4 regions of the Metabacillus indicus genome follow, and region 1 is predicted to be linked to each of the others. Evidence: riboswitches for the same ligand, from Rfam matches in the RefSeq annotation. Region 1 holds a riboswitch; each other region holds the start of a gene.
What was found. A riboswitch is a leader RNA that binds a small molecule or an ion and turns the genes downstream of it on or off. The one in region 1 is predicted to bind cobalamin.

Region 1 (4,093 bases):
TTTTGTGCCGTATCCGATTTTCTCGGTTCTTACACCGGGTATGTCTGCTTTAACGCCTGCGTCCACGATTTCAAGGAGTCCGTTTACGCGCTTTGTGAACACATTAATTGCAGCTCCGCCTGCTAAAAAATTTCTGACCATTTGACCTGTCACTTCCTGCGGATAAGCAGAGATGCCTTCTTCAGCAATCCCATGGTCCGCTGCAAAGACAATCACGCCAGGAGGTGAAACATCGGGTTTTACTTCTCCTGTCATTTCTGCTAACTGTACGGCTAATCGTTCAATTTCACCGAGACTTTGTAAAGGTTTGGTCAGTGTGTTTATGTATGCTTCTGCCTCCTGTCCCTTTGCTTTGTCTAACGGTTTTATCGCATCAATAATCTGATAAACATCAATCATTTTTTTCACCTCCTTTTCATGATTTCATAGATTCTATCTAAATCCAATGCAGCTCTTACATGATCTGCAAGCCTGTCAAATTCTCTTTCTTTCAATTCGCGAAAGAAGAGCGAGCGCTCAATCGGCTGCAGCCCTTTTTTGCTCCGGAGCCTGTTCAAAAAGCGCCATCTGAATGCGTCGTTGTGAAACACATCGTGCAAATAAGTTCCCATTGCGTGACCTTTTGTGTACCCTTCACCGGTCCCTTTCTGGATTGAAAATGGTGAAGGAGCATCAGACAGCAAAGTTTGTCCCATGTGAATCTCGTAACCTGAAAGAGTAAGGTCTTCATATCCTGAGACGGCACAAGGTCCTTCCGTCCGAATGGTTTTCTTATCCGCATACAGGACAGTTGACACAGGGAAAATGGCAAGCCCGTCCTGTTCTATAATGCCGGATTCGACGCCTACTGGATCAGACAGTTTTTCTCCCATCATTTGATACCCGCCGCATATCCCGATGATATGGGTTCCATTTTTATAAGCAGACAGCACTTTGTCAAAAAGTCCGGTCTCTTTTAAAAAATGAAGGTCTTCAGCTGTGTTTTTACTGCCTGGCAGGACAATAAGATCAGGCCGGCCAAATGCAGAGGCTTTTCTGACAAAGCGGATATTCACATCAGGCTCCAGTCTAAGAGGATCGATATCTGTAAAATTAGACAGTCTTGGGTAGGCAAGAACTGCAACATCCAAATCTCCCTCAAGATTTGTGCCTTGGGAGTACTGATTGAGGACGAGAGAGTCTTCGCCATCAATTTCAAGGTCCGGTATAAACGGGAGAACACCAACAACGGGTATTCCTGTGTACTCCTCAAACCATTGGAGCCCCGGTTTAAGAAGGGCAAGATCTCCCCTGAATTTATTGATAACAACTCCGGCAACCCGTTTGCGGTCTTTTTCCGCAAGAAGCTGGAGCGTTCCGACAAGACTTGCAAATACCCCTCCTCTATCGATGTCTCCAACTAGTAAAACAGGGGCATCCGCAATCTCTGCAACGCGCATGTTGACGAGCTCCCTGTCATTTAAATTGACTTCAGCAGGAGACCCTGCCCCTTCAATTACGACCGCGTCATAGTTGCTTGTTAGGTTGTGCAGAGATTCTTTAATCGCGTTAAGACCAAGGGTGAAAAAGTCTTCCCGGTAGGCTGAGGCGTTCATGACAGCATACGGTCTGCCGTGAAAAACAACCTGTGATTCCATTTCACCTGAAGGTTTTATTAAAATCGGATTCATATCCGTGTCAGCTTCTGTTCCTGCTGCTTCTGCCTGAATTCCCTGTGCTCTGCCGATTTCTTTCCCGTCTTTTGTTATGTATGAATTCAGTGACATGTTCTGTGACTTAAAGGGAGCCGTTTTATACCCGTCCTGCATGAAAATCCTGCACAGTGCGGTTGTCAGAATGCTTTTGCCCGCATCGGAATGTGTCCCCTGAATCATGAGTCGAAGCGCCTTTTTCTTCTCATTTCTTTTAATATTCAATTCCATAAATTGCGTCGACACCTTCATCGTAATAATGCTTTTCAACGTCGATCACAGAGACGAGATCAGCGATTTCCCTGATTTCCTTTTTGGCGTTTCTGCCTGTCAGGACAAGGTGGACATGAGGGGGACGGTTTTGAATGGTCCAAATGACGTCTTCAAGAGGAAGAACATCGTCCACAGGAAAAGTCTGAATGGCAAGGGCATTATTGATTTCGTCCAGAATGACAACATGAGAGTCCCCGCTTAGAATGGTTTCTTTTGCTTTTATCCAAGCCATTTTTAAAGCTTCCCGGTGAATCTCGGGTGTTTTGGTCCAGGTAAATCCGGCCCCGAGCTGCTGAATACTGACTCCGGGCAGAGCATTCAGTATTGCTCTCTCACCATAAGTCCGCTCAGGAGATTTAATAAATTGCAGAATGGACACGTTCATTTGTCTTCCTGCAGCCCGCACGGCAAGACCGATTGCTGCTGTCGTTTTTCCTTTTCCATTGCCTGTATAGACCAGTACTCTTCCTTTTTCGTTTTTAATCGCCATACATCCATCTCCCATCTTTTTTGCCAATATAAAAAGGCCCTGACTGAAGACAGTCAAGGCCTAAATAAGCATAGTGAACTAACGCATACAAGGGTTCCTGACTCGTTCTTCCCACCGAAAAACAAGCAAAAATCAATTAAAGCAGGTCTCCTGGCTTTGCGCTTCATCTTGATACTTGAGCCTTCCCGACATTAGAGTCAGTGGCGATTCAGTTCAATCTGCGCTTACAGTAGCGGGGGCTGCGCCGGATTTCCACCGGCTTCCCTATTATCCTGAGTATTCAGGCACTTTAAAAGAATCATATTTTTTGTTCATTGTAATCTATAAAACTGGAAAAGTCATCAAGATTTTTTCATGTTGTTGTTTTTTCTCTTAAAACGGCTTTCTCAAGCTCCAGTCTTTTTGTCGTTTCCAGTTGAAGAACGTTCCCGAATGTAACCTCGATTTTCTTTGTGAACAGCGGCCCGTCATAGACGAATGTATGGTATTCACCAGCCTCGCCCATAGGGCATATTTCTGTTTTTAAGGCGCGGTCAATAAATCGCTGATTAACCTCCATTCCGAGCCAGGACGGATCAAGTTTGTCATCCCTTACTCTAATCACAGCAGCTTTATATCCGCTTTCGGCAAATTGCTGAAGGGCATATATGGCGTTCTCTTTTTTCATCCATAAAGGGTAAAGCGGTTCAAGGCCCGCTGCTGCAGAAGCTTTTTCGCCCCACTCCCGGTGCTCGTCCAAATACAGATCGCCGAAAGCAATACTTGTCAGGCCGTATTGTTCCTTCAACTCTTTCAGCGCACCGATAAAGTGATCCGTATAGCTTTCGTAGGTGCATGAGATGAAATGCACAGGTATTTCAAGCGCTAGACTTTGCTGTTTGATTGCATCTATTTTCTCTCCGTGCCCGAATGTTCTTCCTGTTTCAGCCGGAACCGTCGTTATAAGGCATGCGATTTCATGCCCCTCGGCTGCAAGTTTATGAAGGGCCATGCATCCGTCTTTCCCTCCGCTCCAGGATACAGCTGTTTTCTTTTTCATTCACTTCCACCATCCCATCAAGAGTATAGCCTTGATTATGATGGGTTCAGAATGTTTAGTCAAAAAGAAAAATAGACAGCTTTGTTTATTTCACTGCCAATTTTAAGGCTGTCCTGTACAGCAGCTCTGTTCCAAGCGATATATCTTCCATCGTTGAAAACTCCTTTGGATTATGGCTGATGCCGTCTTTGCAGCGGACAAAAATCATCCCGTAATCACATTCATAAGACATCGCGAGTGCATCATGAAAAGGTCCGCTCATCAGTTCAGGCGCATCCAGACCAATCTCCTTGCTCGCTGCCCTCATAGTATTCATAATGTCCTCCGAGCAATAGCGCGGTTCACTGTTTGTGTCTTCAGAAACCGTATATGTCAGTCCGTGATCCTCGCAGATCAGATGCAGCCGTTTTCTCAACTGATTTTCTATGATATTTCTTCTTTCCATTTGAATATCCCTGAGATCTACCGTAAACATCACTTTTTCAGGTATGATGTTCCGTGAATCAGGAAAAACCTTCAGGCTCCCGACGGTCCCCACTGTAGGTGCAGATGGATCTTCTGATGCGAGATCATTCAGGGCAACTATGACCTTGGCCGCTC
Region 2 (4,093 bases), 1.2 Mb from region 1:
TTTCAAGTCTTGTGGGCAGCAGTTTTACAACGGTCAGTACAGTCGGAGTTGCTCTTATGGGAGTGGCCATTGCCGCAGGAGTTCCCGTTGAATGGGCTGCAGGGGCTGTTATTTGCGGGGCATGCTTCGGGGATAAAATGTCGCCGATGTCAGATACAACGAATTTTGCCTCAGGTGTGGCTGAAGTCAATATTTTTACTCATATCCGCCATATGGCAAAAACGACGATTCCCGCTTATGCGATAACAGCAGCACTTTTCTGGTATATGGGGACAACTCTTTCTGCTGACGGAGCAACACTTGATAACATTAAGGAAATTATGACGGTCATGAAAGAGCACGTCACAATCAGTCCATGGACCTTGATCTCTCCTCTGATTGTGATTGGACTTGCCATCTCACGGGTTCCTGTTATTCCTGCTCTTGCAGCAGGCATTGCAACGGCCGGCATCACAGGTCTCCTCATTCAGGACGGGACAAATCTTTCCGGTTTCTTAGCCGTTCTGCAAAATGGAACAGCGTTTGATATTCAGCAGGAAACCGTCCAGCAAATGCTTAACCGCGGCGGGCTTCAGTCTATGATGTGGTCCATTTCGCTGATTATGATCGCCTTTGCTTTAGGCGGATTGATGGATAAAATGCAGCTGATCCAGACTTTATTAAACGGATTGATTGAGAGAATTAAAGTCAAAGGGCAGCTGATCCTTGCAACTATTTCTTCTTCAATCGGAGTTAATCTCGTAACGGGAGAGCAGTATTTGTCCATACTCATTCCCGGTCAGTCGTTTAAACCGGCCTATGAAAAACTGAACGTTGAAAAGAAATATTTATCAAGATCCCTTGAAGATGCCGGAACACTGATCAATCCCCTTATTCCCTGGGGAGTAAGCGGAGCCTTTTTCGCGCAGACACTCGGTGTGGACGTCATAGCGTACCTGCCATTTGCGTTCTTTCTCTACCTGTCTCCATTGTTTTCTGTCCTTTTTGGATTCCTGCCTGTCAGGAAACATACACTCTAGCAGAAAATCCCGCCTAAACCAGGCGGGATTTTTATTATTATTTCTCGACCACTTTCGTTTCTTTTGCGATCAGTTCATCAAACAGCTTTTGAAGCTTTCTTGTGACCGGGCCTGGAATTCCTTCTCCAATCTTTCCTTCATCAACCTTTATGACAGGAATCACTTCACTGGTCGTAGATGTGATAAATGCTTCATCAAGAGAGACAAGACCTTCAGTGCTCAATCTTTCTTCCAGAAACTCAATTCCGTTCTGTCTGCAAAGCTCTTCTACTTTCATTCTCGTAACACCATTCAGGATCAGGTTATTCGCAGGATGAGTAAACACACTTCCGTTTTTCACCCCGTAGAAATTGGAGGAAGAACCCTCTGTAATCATACCGCTTCTGTGAAGGAGCGCCTCATAATCCCCGCGGTCATGTGCCTCCTGTTTTGCTAGGACATTGCCCAGCAGATTCAGGCTTTTAATATCGCATCTGAGCCAGCGCACGTCTTCAAGCAGGCTGAGAGAAATCCCTACCTCCTGCTCTTTTGCCGGTTTTGAGCATGGAATTGGATAGGCCGTTAATTCAGGAACCGTACCCTTGCCAGGAAACAGATGCTTTCTTGCGGCAGCTCCTCTTGTAACCTGCATATAGATACCGCCGTCTTCTGTCTTATTCAGGCGGAGAAGTTCTTCAAGCTGATCTGTCAGCTCCCCTATCGTATATGGAAGGTCGATTTTGATTTCTTCTGCGCTTCGAATGAACCGCTCCATATGCTCCTTCATCGCAAAAAATGCCCCATCATATACCCTGATGACCTCGTAAACCCCGTCACCGAACTGATGGCCCCTGTCTTCAAGATCAATCGCTACTTCATCACGCTTTTTATATTCGCCGTTAACAAGTATGTACATGATAAATCTCCTTTTTATAAGACTTAGTGTAACCTTCCCTTTAACCTATGGTATGATGAAACACGCTGAACTGTAAAATGGTTTTCTATTTTTCTTTCGACATTTTCATAGATTTCAGTTGAAATTATAACCCATGTCATTTATGATGAGAATATCAAACAACACAACATATTGATTTTACTACTAAAACTACATACCACATATTGAAATAATCAGCGAATCAAGGTGCCAACATGTTGGCTTAAAAGGGAATCCGGTGCAAATCCGGAACTGTCCCCGCAACTGTAAGTGTGACGAACTGGGAATACCACTGTACGAGAGAAATGTATGGGAAGGACTCAGCGCAGAGTGATCACAAGTCAGGAGACCTGCCTTAGATTTGCAGAAGTTTCGAATTCTTCGGGGACTGAGGAGATGAAACGATGGCCAGTAACAGGGATGCGTGCACCCTCTTATTCTATCGTTTGATCCGCTCATGTTCTCATGGGCGGTTTTTTTGATTTTCCGCAGTTTTTTTCCTGAAAGATCAATGACCGTTATACGGAAATCCGAACTATAAATGAGGAGGATGTCTTATGGCAACCAAAATAACCACTGTCATCGTAAACGAACTGACAAACGAAAAAGCCCCGTTCTCACCGCAGCGGCTGACTGACTTTATTTCTGAAACCGGAAAAGATTTTAAAGAGCTTGACCTCCATACATACACCGAAAGAGCTGTTCAAAGCATGGAAGGCCGGACTGTCTGTTCTGCCTCTCAGGTGACCAACCTGCTCATTCTCGAAGGCCTTTCAAATATCAGTGAGCTTCAGCCGGAATGGACCTTTTTCTGTGCCCGGATTTATCTAAAAAAGCTGTATAAAGAAGCGGCATATAACAGGGAATCAGGAGGCGGCACCTTTCTGTCGCTGATTAAAACCCTTACAGCAAAAGGCATCTACAGCAGACACCTTCTTGACTCTTATTCCGAAGAAGAAATTGAACAGCTTTCAGAAGTCATTGACCATGACAAAGACAAGCTTTTTACATACATCGGGCTCCGGACACTCTCTGACCGGTATCTTGCGAGAGATTATGACAAGTCGGTTTATGAGCTTCCCCAGGAGAGGTATCTCGTCATCGCCATGACGCTGATGGCAAAGGAGAAAACGGAACACCGCCTCCAGCTTGTAAAAGAAGCGTACTGGGCACTCAGCAATTTATATATGACCGTTGCGACTCCGACTTTGTCAAACGCAGGAAAGCCTGTCGGACAGCTGTCCAGCTGTTTTATTGATACAGTTGATGACAGTCTGCAGGGCATCTTCGACAGCAACACAGACATTGCCAATCTTTCAAAATCAGGCGGAGGCATCGGCGTTTATCTCGGGAAAATCCGCAGCCGCGGGAGTGATATTAAAGGCTTTAAAGGAGTATCGTCCGGTGTCATACCGTGGATGAAGCAGCTGAACAATACGGCGGTAAGCGTGGATCAGCTCGGGCAAAGAAAAGGTGCGATCGCCGTTTACCTCGACGTCTGGCACAAGGATATCTATTCCTTCCTTGATTCCAAGCTGAACAACGGGGATGAGCGTTTACGCACACATGACCTCTTCACCGGCGTCTGCCTGCCGGACCTTTTCATGGAACAGGCTGAAAACCGCGGAGAGTGGCATTTGTTCGACCCTCATGAAGTTCGGAAAGTCATGGGTTACTCCTTGGAAGATTATTATGATGAGCAAAAAGGCGCAGGGTCGTTCCGCGAAAAATATTGGGAATGCGCCAATCATCCGGAACTCTCAAAAACTACCGTTCCTGCAATTGACATTATGAAGGGCATTATGAAAAGCCAGCTTGAGTCAGGGACCCCCTTTATGTTTTACCGGGATGAAGTGAACCGGAAAAATCCCAATGCGCATAAAGGAATGGTTTACTGCAGCAATCTCTGTACAGAAATCACTCAGAACCAAAGCCCGACAACAATGGATGAACAGTATACAGAAGACGGCAAAATCATTACTGTTAAAACACCGGGAGATTTTGTTGTGTGCAACCTCTCTTCCATCAACCTTGCCCGCGCTGTGTCAGATGATGTGCTTGAGCGGCTGATCCACGTTCAGGTCAGAATGCTCGATAACGTCATCGATTTAAATGACATTCCCGTTCTTCAGGCTAAGCTCACAAACCAAAAGTACCGGGC
Region 3 (4,093 bases), 120 kb from region 1:
ACTTCCGATTGTTGTAGTCGGAAGCACCGGAAGGCTGAATTTTCTTTGCTGAGCCTCTTTTCTTTGAGCTGCGCTAACTCTGTCAGTGCTGTACTCATCAAAAGAAGCATGTACAGAATGCCGGTTTCTTAAGTCTGAAGCTGCAAGTTCTGATATCCCCTGATCATAAGCTGAAAGAGTCTCTTCTTCAAAATTCATAAATTTTGTCAGCAGGGTGATCTCTTGCAGCTTTTCATCCGCGAATGCCAGCGCGCTTTTAACAAGAGGGTGTAAATTCCCTTCACTCCCTGCAGTTACAGGCACATGAATCAGGCTGCATGAAGGCTGAAGAATCAGCCGGTCTCTTCCGACCTTCTCCAGAATTCGGTTTACCAATTTGACTGTTTTCTGAAGCTCTGCCTTCCAAATATTGCGGCCGTCGATGACGCCTGCCGCAAGCACCATGTCCTTTGGAAAACCGAATGCATTCAAATGCTCCAGTGTTTTGCCGCTGTCATGAACAAAATCAAGGCCTATGCCGTCAACAGGCAGCTGAATGAGCTCTTCATATTGCTCTGGACATTCAAAGTAAGTTTGCAGAAGAAGTTTTGTGCTGCCTAACCCTTTTTTGATTGTTTCATAGATTTTTTTCGTTTTTTTCATAAAGGCTGCATCCGCTGCAGATGTAACAAATATTGGCTCGTCTATTTGTATCCACTCTGCACCTTCTTCTTCAAGCTCCTTGAAAACCTGAACATATAAAGGGACGAGTTTTTCGAGAATTTCTTCTTTCTTTTCTCCTTTTGAAAGGGCTGTTAGAGTCAGCGGGCCGACAAGTACCGGTTTCCCCGTAATCCCGGCCTCATCCTTTGCTTCTTTAAATAGCTCAAGCAACCGGTTATGGATAAGGCGGGGTTCTGTTCCGTCAAGCTCAGGAACAATATAATGGTAGTTTGTATTGAACCATTTTGTCATTTCTGATGCTACTATGTCTTTGCTGCCCCTGGCAATCGAAAAATACGTTTGGAGTGATGACGGGTCCTGGTCCCTGAATCTTTCCGGAATCAGTCCGAACATAACGGCCGTATCAAGTACATGATCGTAATAGCTGAAGTCGCCTACCGGGACAAGGTCAATCCCCGCCTCGCGCTGTTTGACCAAATGAGAGAGCCTGATTTTCTTCATATCCAAATGAAACTCCCGCTCCGTCAGATCTCCTCTCCAAAACGCCTCAAGAAGCTTTTTCCATTCTCTTTTTTCTCCAATTCTCGGATATCCAAGGTTTGAATTTCTCATTTTCATTGCGGTTCCCCCGTTTTCATAGTTTCTCAGCTCTAAACATGAAAAAACTCTCCTTTTTTAAAAGAGAGTTTAATGGACACAGCTAACTAGAGTTGAGACACAACAAAGGTTTCAACATACCGCATCACCCTCCCTATTTCGCGTAGGCTTAAAGTGCATACGACAGGCAGGTCTCCTGGCTCTGGTTCGTTGCATGCTGCTGCCTTCCCATTCCATTGCAGAACAGTGGCTTCGTGCAGAATGCTCCCCATTACAGTGGCGCGACCGCACCGGATTTTCACCGGCTTCCCTTTTAAGCTTCCGCGTATAGCGTCAGCACCCATCGCTTGTCAACATATTATGAATATTTTTGTGATTGTTTTTAACAATAGCTGATGTTTTTCAATCTTGCAAGACATTTCTTATTATTCAGAAAGAAATTCCGATTACTTTCCATTTGGCAGCCTCATAAAATCCAAGCTTTTTATACAGTTCTCCTGCATCTGGATTGTTGTAGAATAAATAGAGTTCTTTTTCATCTCCATAATCCCTGCATATTCTCGCAATGACTTTTGAGGCATATCCTTTTCTTCTGTATTTGGGAGGAGTTGCAACGCCGGCAATAACAGCAGTCTTCTCGTGATCTGTATAAATTCCTGCAGTTGCTGCCATCGTGCCGTTTTCCTCAAAGTAATAGACACTGAGTTTTCCGGAGAGGATGCTTTCATACTGTTCATCCGCAAAAATTTCTTCACTCGGACCAGCCATTTTATATTCTTCTACTTGAATAAATAAGCGGTAAAGCCTGCGGCAATCCTCAAGACTTGTGATTTTGCAGACTTCGCCGGATATGCTGCCGGCTGCTCTATTATCGTATTTCATCATGACTGAGTCACTTTCAATCTCGGTTTTCACAATCCTTTTAATTGACTCAATAAGCTCCTGTTTCCCGAAAATTCTCCTGATGCCTGTTTCCTGAATGACAGGAATAAAAGCCTCTACATCAGCAGGCATTACAGAACTGCAGCAATACATTTTATCAGGATAATTGATAAGCAAAGCCGTCAATTCAGCATCTTGATACTGACCGAAAACCCTGACCTGTTCATCTTTCAGGTCTTCTGCAATCAAAGCGTTTACATCATGGTTTTTATCTAAAAAAGCGACTGCCTGAGGATATTGATCTTGTTTAAGCAATTTTATCGCCATTTCGCATCTCCCGGGAAAAATTTTGGCCAGTCTATAGAATATTCTAACATTCTCCGTCCATTTGATATATATTTTAATAGAGAAGAAATTTCACTATTTGGAGAATTAGGTGTGTGCCCATGGAAATGAAGGATGTACTGTTGAATTTATTGCTCGTTTTGTCACCGCTTCTCATCATCCAGTTATTGTATATGAGAAAAGAAACGAACAAAAAAATGAACAAATGGCTGTTTGCCCTTCTTCCTGCGCTTGCCATTGTCTTCAGCATGCTGTATCCCTTTATGATTGATGGAGAGTTTTTCTTTGATTTCAGACGGATTCCATATGTTATGGGGCTTTTGTACGGAGGATATCCGCTTGGAATCTTTTTATTTATCGTCACAGTCGGAACAAGGGTGCTTATTGGCGGCAGCGGCATTTATCCGACAATTGTCATGGCAGGAATACTCGTTTTGTTTGTCCCGATGCTGTCTTCGTATTATTTGAAAAGCAGGCTGAGAATGAAGCTCTCTCTTGTGACTGCATTTGTTCTGGGTTCTCTGCTGTTATCGATTATCCAGATTGAAATGATGTATAAAACGGCTTTTCATCCATCGCATTATTTGGAGCTGATTATCTTTCACATTTTTGCAGCGGTCATCGGCACGATTTTGTTTGAAACAATCATTCAAAATTTTTATTTGCTGAAAAGGGTTATAAAAGCGGAAAAGCTTGAAGTTGTCAGCCATCTTGCAGCAAGTATTTCACATGAAGTGCGCAATCCCCTGACAACAACAAAAGGTTTTCTTCAGCTGCTCAGAGATGATGAAATAAGCAGGGAGAAACGGGACGAATATATCAAAATCTCATTAGATGAATTGGACCGCGCTACGAATATCATTAAAGATTACTTAACCTTTGCGAGACCAGAGGCTGAACATCAAAATCCGATTTCCATACACAGCGAGCTGAAAAACTGCATGAACGTTCTGACACCGCTCGCCCAAATGGAAAATGTCCAGTTTAAAGAGGATTTCTGCGAGGAAGAGCTCTTTGTGCTTGGTGATTCGCTTAAATTCAAGCAATCCATCATCAATATTTTAAAAAATGGCATAGAGTCCTATCATGCCGGTGGCCTGATCCAGCTTTCTGCTGAAAAAGAAGATACATATGTAAAGATCACTATTTCTGATTTTGGAAAAGGCATGACGGAGGATCAGGTGCTGCGGCTTGGAGAGCCATATTTTTCTACGAAATCAAACGGTACTGGACTTGGGATGATGGTCACCTACAGCATTATCCATTCGATGAACGGGCATATTTATGTAAACAGCGCACCTGGTCAGGGCACTGTTTTCCGGATTTTTCTGCCCCTTCATGTAAAGTAAGTCGTTCTGACATTGAGTTGCAAGCGTAAGGCCGGCCTCCCGCTTGGGTGACCGGCCTTTTGATTATACTGTCTGCTTTGCATCCATTAATCGCTTAATCGCAAGCTCTACTCCATCCTGATCATTCGTGAGGGTGATATCTGAACAAATCGCCTTAATTTCTGGACGCGCATTTCCCATGGCAATGCTTTTTCCTGCTGCCTCAAGCATGGATTGATCATTTATGCTGTCTCCGATCGCAGCGGTTTCTGAAAGGT
Region 4 (4,093 bases), 540 kb from region 1:
GTTTGCGGAAAAAATCAATCGCAACATGTCTTGCAATGGAGAGGATCCAGGTTTTTTCACTGCTCCGTCCTTCAAAACTGCTGTGTGATTTTAATATTCGTATATACACTTCCTGAACGAGGTCCTCGGCCTGTTCACGATTCTTCACCATATAAAACAAGAACTGGAAAAGATCGCTGTGATATTTTTCATAAATCCTTTGAAAGGCCTCTTCCATGAACGAACCTCCAATCAATACATTAGTCGGAATGAAGAATAAAAAGTTACACATCTTTTACTATATCGGGATTGCATAGAAAAAGGAAGGCAGTTTCCGCCTTCCTTTTCAAAGAAATTATGACTCTTTCTTTTTCGTAAATACGATGGCACTTCTTTCATACTCCACATCTTTTGAACCGAGTCTGGCATTTGCCGCTCTCGCTGCCGCAAAGAAAAAATCGGAAAGTCTGTTCATATACGTTAAAACATGCTCATTGATTTCCGTTTCTTTTTTGAGCGAAACAATACAGCGCTCCGCTCTTCTTGCTACGGTCCTTGCCACATGGATGGCAGCGGCCGCCTCTGTTCCCCCAGGTAGAATGAACCGCTCGAGCGGAGGGGCTTCTGCTGTGTACGCATCAATTCGCGTTTCAAGAAACTCAATCATGTCAGGTGTTGTTTTATAGGGATACTTTTGCTTGCCGTGGATGACAGCAAGATCGCTTCCGCAGTCAAAAAGTTCATGCTGGATTTTTTCAAATTCCTGCTTCATGTCTTTCAGAGTTTCATCGTTCATCCATGTCATGGCAAGACCGGTAAAAGAGTTTACCTCATCGATTGTTCCGTAGGCTTCTACCCTCAGGTCATCCTTATCGACACGGCCCCCGATAATGCTTGTTTTCCCTTTATCGCCGGTTCTAGTATACAAATTCATATTCAGCAGCTCCTGTCCTTTGTTCTCAGACTGTCTTGCCTAAGCTAAAAAGAAAGTCTCTCTCTTATTCTGCCATTATTTTATTGAAGTGTAACGCCATAATCGTTTTTACACAGATAATACTGAAACGTTTTTTGCATAACCGGGTACAGCACAAGAAAGAAAATGCCGTTTCCTGCTGCATGCATCGTATCAAACGGGATTCCTGCAAGATAGTAGGCAAGTCCGTTATCTGTCAGGACAAACATATTCAGAGAAACGATGAATCCAAAAAGATATCCCGCAAGAACAGCTGCCGGGCTAAAAATGAGCAGCCTGTTTCTTTTAACCGCTTTTCCAAGCAGGCCGAATACGAGAGCCAGAATCCCCCATGCAAGCATCTGCCAGATTGTCCACGTTCCCATGCCAAGCAGCAGGTTGCTCAGGAAACAGCCTAGCACTGCGACAATCATTCCATTAACCGGTCCGAGCAGAATCGCCGTGATGAGGATGATGGCTGTCATCGGCTGTATGTTCGGAACAAATTGAAAGGAAAGTCTGCCGACAACGGACAAGGCTATAAGCAGAGACAGAAGACTGATTCTTCTTGTTGTCATTGTTTCTCACGCTTACTCATAATTCCGCAGATCAAATTCAATTTTATCGCCGTCTTTCAGTTTAATGTCATTAGCTCCTGTCATGGCATCTTCCCCGTTAACGATTAAATGCCAGTATGTTTTGTCCGCTTCGCTCGCCTGGATGCCTTCAATTCCGTTGATAAAACCTCCGGACTCTTCAATTTCAAAGTTCTCCTTCATGGCATCCATCAAGTTTTGTCCTTCTTCAAATGCAATTTCTTTAGCGTCTACTTTCTCTGCCATTTCATTTTTTGTCAGCGTGACAGATGCTTTCAGCTCTTCAGCCTGCTCTTTGCTCTCAGCAGCAGGTTTTGTTTCTTCCGTTTTAGGCTGCTCTGCCGCATTTCCGCAGGCACTCATCAGTGTCAGAAGAATGATTGCGAGAAAACTGTAAAATTTGTTCATGTTCCATCTCTCCTCTTGTTGTTGTGTATGTATTGGAAAAGCAAAAAGCCCATCTTATAGAAGATGGGCTTTTAAAACGGCATAGAAGAAACTGCAGGCACTCATGCCATACCTGTGCCGTTTCTATGCTCAAATCCCCGAAGAATAGTAACGTTCGAAAGATCCCGGCAGGTCTACTGACTCGTGCTTCATCCTCAAGCCTGCACCTTCCCGTCTGAATTCTGACAGTGGTCTAAAAGCAGGTATTGTCTGCACTTACAGTTGCGGGGACAGTCCAGGCATTTCACCTGATTCCCTATTAAGCAAAGTTTGCACCAGTTTCTTTTCGTATTCACTTTTATATCCAGCTTTTATTGTACCTAAAACGACATGCGGCATCAACAGGTGTTTCGTATGAAACAAGAATATTCGTCAGATTCTATCAGGATAAACGGTTTTTCGAGGCAGAAAGAAACTGAATGTTGTTCCTTCATTTACTTTGCTGTGCACATTAATCGATCCTGAATGGGCATCGACAATGTTCTTGGCAATCGCAAGACCAAGGCCAGTTCCGGAGCGGCCTCTCGTCCTCGCCTTATCTGCTTTGTAAAAACGCTCAAAAACAAACGGAAGGTCTTCTTCGACAATTCCTGTGCCCGTATCCTTCACATCAACTTTAATACCGCCGGCAGCAGACTGCACAGCCATTTCGACTGTACCGCCCTCAAGTGTATGCCTGATAGCGTTATCCACGAGATTCGTCAGAACCTGTTCAATTTTATCCGGATCCAAAACAAATTCAGGTTCGTCAAGTGTAATGCTGGAGGTGAGCGTAATGTCTTTTTCTCTTGCAAGTCCCTGGAACTTCCGGTTTATTTTTTCAATAAATTCATGAATGGAAATGCTCTCGAGATTAAGGGTGATATGACCCGCTTCCATCCGGGCAAGATCGAGCAGATCATTGACAAGCCTTCCCATTCTGAGCGATTCATCGTAGATAACCTGTGCAATCTCTTTTTTCTCTTCATCCGAGCTTGCAATATCATCCACAATAGCTTCAGAATACCCCTGGAGCATGGCAATCGGCGTTCTCAGTTCATGGCTGACGTTTGCGATAAAGTCTTTGCGCAATTTATCAAGCCTGCGCTCTTCTGTCATGTCCCGAAGCACGGCAACAGCCCCCCGGACGTACGACTGATTGTAAAGCGGGCTCATGACAAGCACCCAGCTTCTTCCCTGAAGGGTTACTTCAACGATATGCTCTCTTTCTGTGTTGACTACCCGCTGGAACAATTCCTTTGCTTCCGGCGGAATTTCTTCCCCTTCATTAATCTGCATTTTCTGTTCATAGTACCATGACTGCAGGAAGCGTTCTGCAGGAGGATTGGTCACGAGAATCGTTCCATCAATATTAAGCGTGATAACCCCGTCTGCCATACTGCTTAAAATGCTCGTTAAGTGCTCTTTCTCCTGATTGAGAGCGTTGATGTTAAACTTCAGCTGTCTGCCCATCTGATTGAACGCAATGGCGAGCTCCCCTATTTCATCGTGGCTCAAAATAGGAACTTTTGTATCAAAATTGCCGCGTGTCAGCTCTTGTGTCGCCTCTCTCATTTTTCTCAATGGATAGGTAATTCTAGTAGACAGGAAAAAGGCAAAAACCGTTGTCAGAATGATGGCTATACCTGCCGCAAGAAGAATGTATTTTGTCGTGTGCTCGGTTGTCTTTTGGACGGCCTGCAGGGACTGTGACATAAAAACGGCTCCGTCCTTGCCGTCACTTGTTTTATAGGGAACACCGACTACAAGCACTTCCTCCTTGTTTCCGGAGTTTTTTTGCTGTTCTTCAGGCAGCCGCGTGAGCTTGCTTACATTTTTCTGATCCTGAAACACCTTTGACAGCTCTCTGTCAGCGCGGATATCCTCCATGCTGAAGGTTGGCGTGTTTTCATACTTTTTTGGTGAAAACCAGTATTCATTTTCGTTTTCGGCTATCACAATGCTTGTCAGTTCATCCGCAAGCTCCCAGGTGATGGATCTTGCAAGCTCCTGGTCTTCATGGTTTTCCAAAATAACAGACACTTTGTTGGCCAGCTGCGTCAGTTCGTTCTCGGCTTCATCCACATGAAAGCTTTCAATAAATTGAAGCAGCAAAACGGTCAAGACAAATAAGACGAAT

Region 2: it holds a riboswitch for cobalamin, as region 1 does, so the genes downstream of both, ACK1LH_RS04055 (ribonucleoside-diphosphate reductase subunit alpha) here and ACK1LH_RS10225 (cob(I)yrinic acid a,c-diamide adenosyltransferase) in region 1, are expected to answer to the same signal.
Region 3: it holds a riboswitch for cobalamin, as region 1 does, so the genes downstream of both, metE (5-methyltetrahydropteroyltriglutamate--homocysteine S-methyltransferase) here and ACK1LH_RS10225 (cob(I)yrinic acid a,c-diamide adenosyltransferase) in region 1, are expected to answer to the same signal.
Region 4: it holds a riboswitch for cobalamin, as region 1 does, so the genes downstream of both, ACK1LH_RS13105 (DUF4430 domain-containing protein) here and ACK1LH_RS10225 (cob(I)yrinic acid a,c-diamide adenosyltransferase) in region 1, are expected to answer to the same signal.

The regions. Positions count from the first base shown of each region.
Region 1 is NZ_CP176757.1:2,038,658-2,042,750, forward strand. It holds gene cobT (nicotinate-nucleotide--dimethylbenzimidazole phosphoribosyltransferase) at 1-399, opposite strand, end outside; gene ACK1LH_RS10220 (cobyric acid synthase) at 405-1,874, opposite strand; gene ACK1LH_RS10225 (cob(I)yrinic acid a,c-diamide adenosyltransferase) at 1,906-2,454, opposite strand; cobalamin riboswitch at 2,577-2,761, opposite strand; gene ACK1LH_RS10230 (diphthine--ammonia ligase) at 2,807-3,493, opposite strand; gene ACK1LH_RS10235 (M20 family metallo-hydrolase) at 3,579-4,093, opposite strand, start outside.
Region 2 is NZ_CP176757.1:792,088-796,180, reverse strand. It holds gene nhaC (Na+/H+ antiporter NhaC) at 1-1,019, shown strand, start outside; gene dat (D-amino-acid transaminase) at 1,057-1,914, opposite strand; cobalamin riboswitch at 2,121-2,305, shown strand; gene ACK1LH_RS04055 (ribonucleoside-diphosphate reductase subunit alpha) at 2,490-4,093, shown strand, end outside.
Region 3 is NZ_CP176757.1:2,160,611-2,164,703, forward strand. It holds gene metE (5-methyltetrahydropteroyltriglutamate--homocysteine S-methyltransferase) at 1-1,281, opposite strand, end outside; cobalamin riboswitch at 1,429-1,619, opposite strand; gene ACK1LH_RS10835 (GNAT family N-acetyltransferase) at 1,690-2,469, opposite strand; gene ACK1LH_RS10840 (sensor histidine kinase) at 2,589-3,836, shown strand; gene ACK1LH_RS10845 (Cof-type HAD-IIB family hydrolase) at 3,900-4,093, opposite strand, start outside.
Region 4 is NZ_CP176757.1:2,574,982-2,579,074, forward strand. It holds gene sigX (RNA polymerase sigma factor SigX) at 1-217, opposite strand, end outside; gene ACK1LH_RS13095 (cob(I)yrinic acid a,c-diamide adenosyltransferase) at 335-913, opposite strand; gene ACK1LH_RS13100 (ECF transporter S component) at 994-1,509, opposite strand; gene ACK1LH_RS13105 (DUF4430 domain-containing protein) at 1,522-1,935, opposite strand; cobalamin riboswitch at 2,084-2,269, opposite strand; gene ACK1LH_RS13110 (ATP-binding protein) at 2,347-4,093, opposite strand, start outside.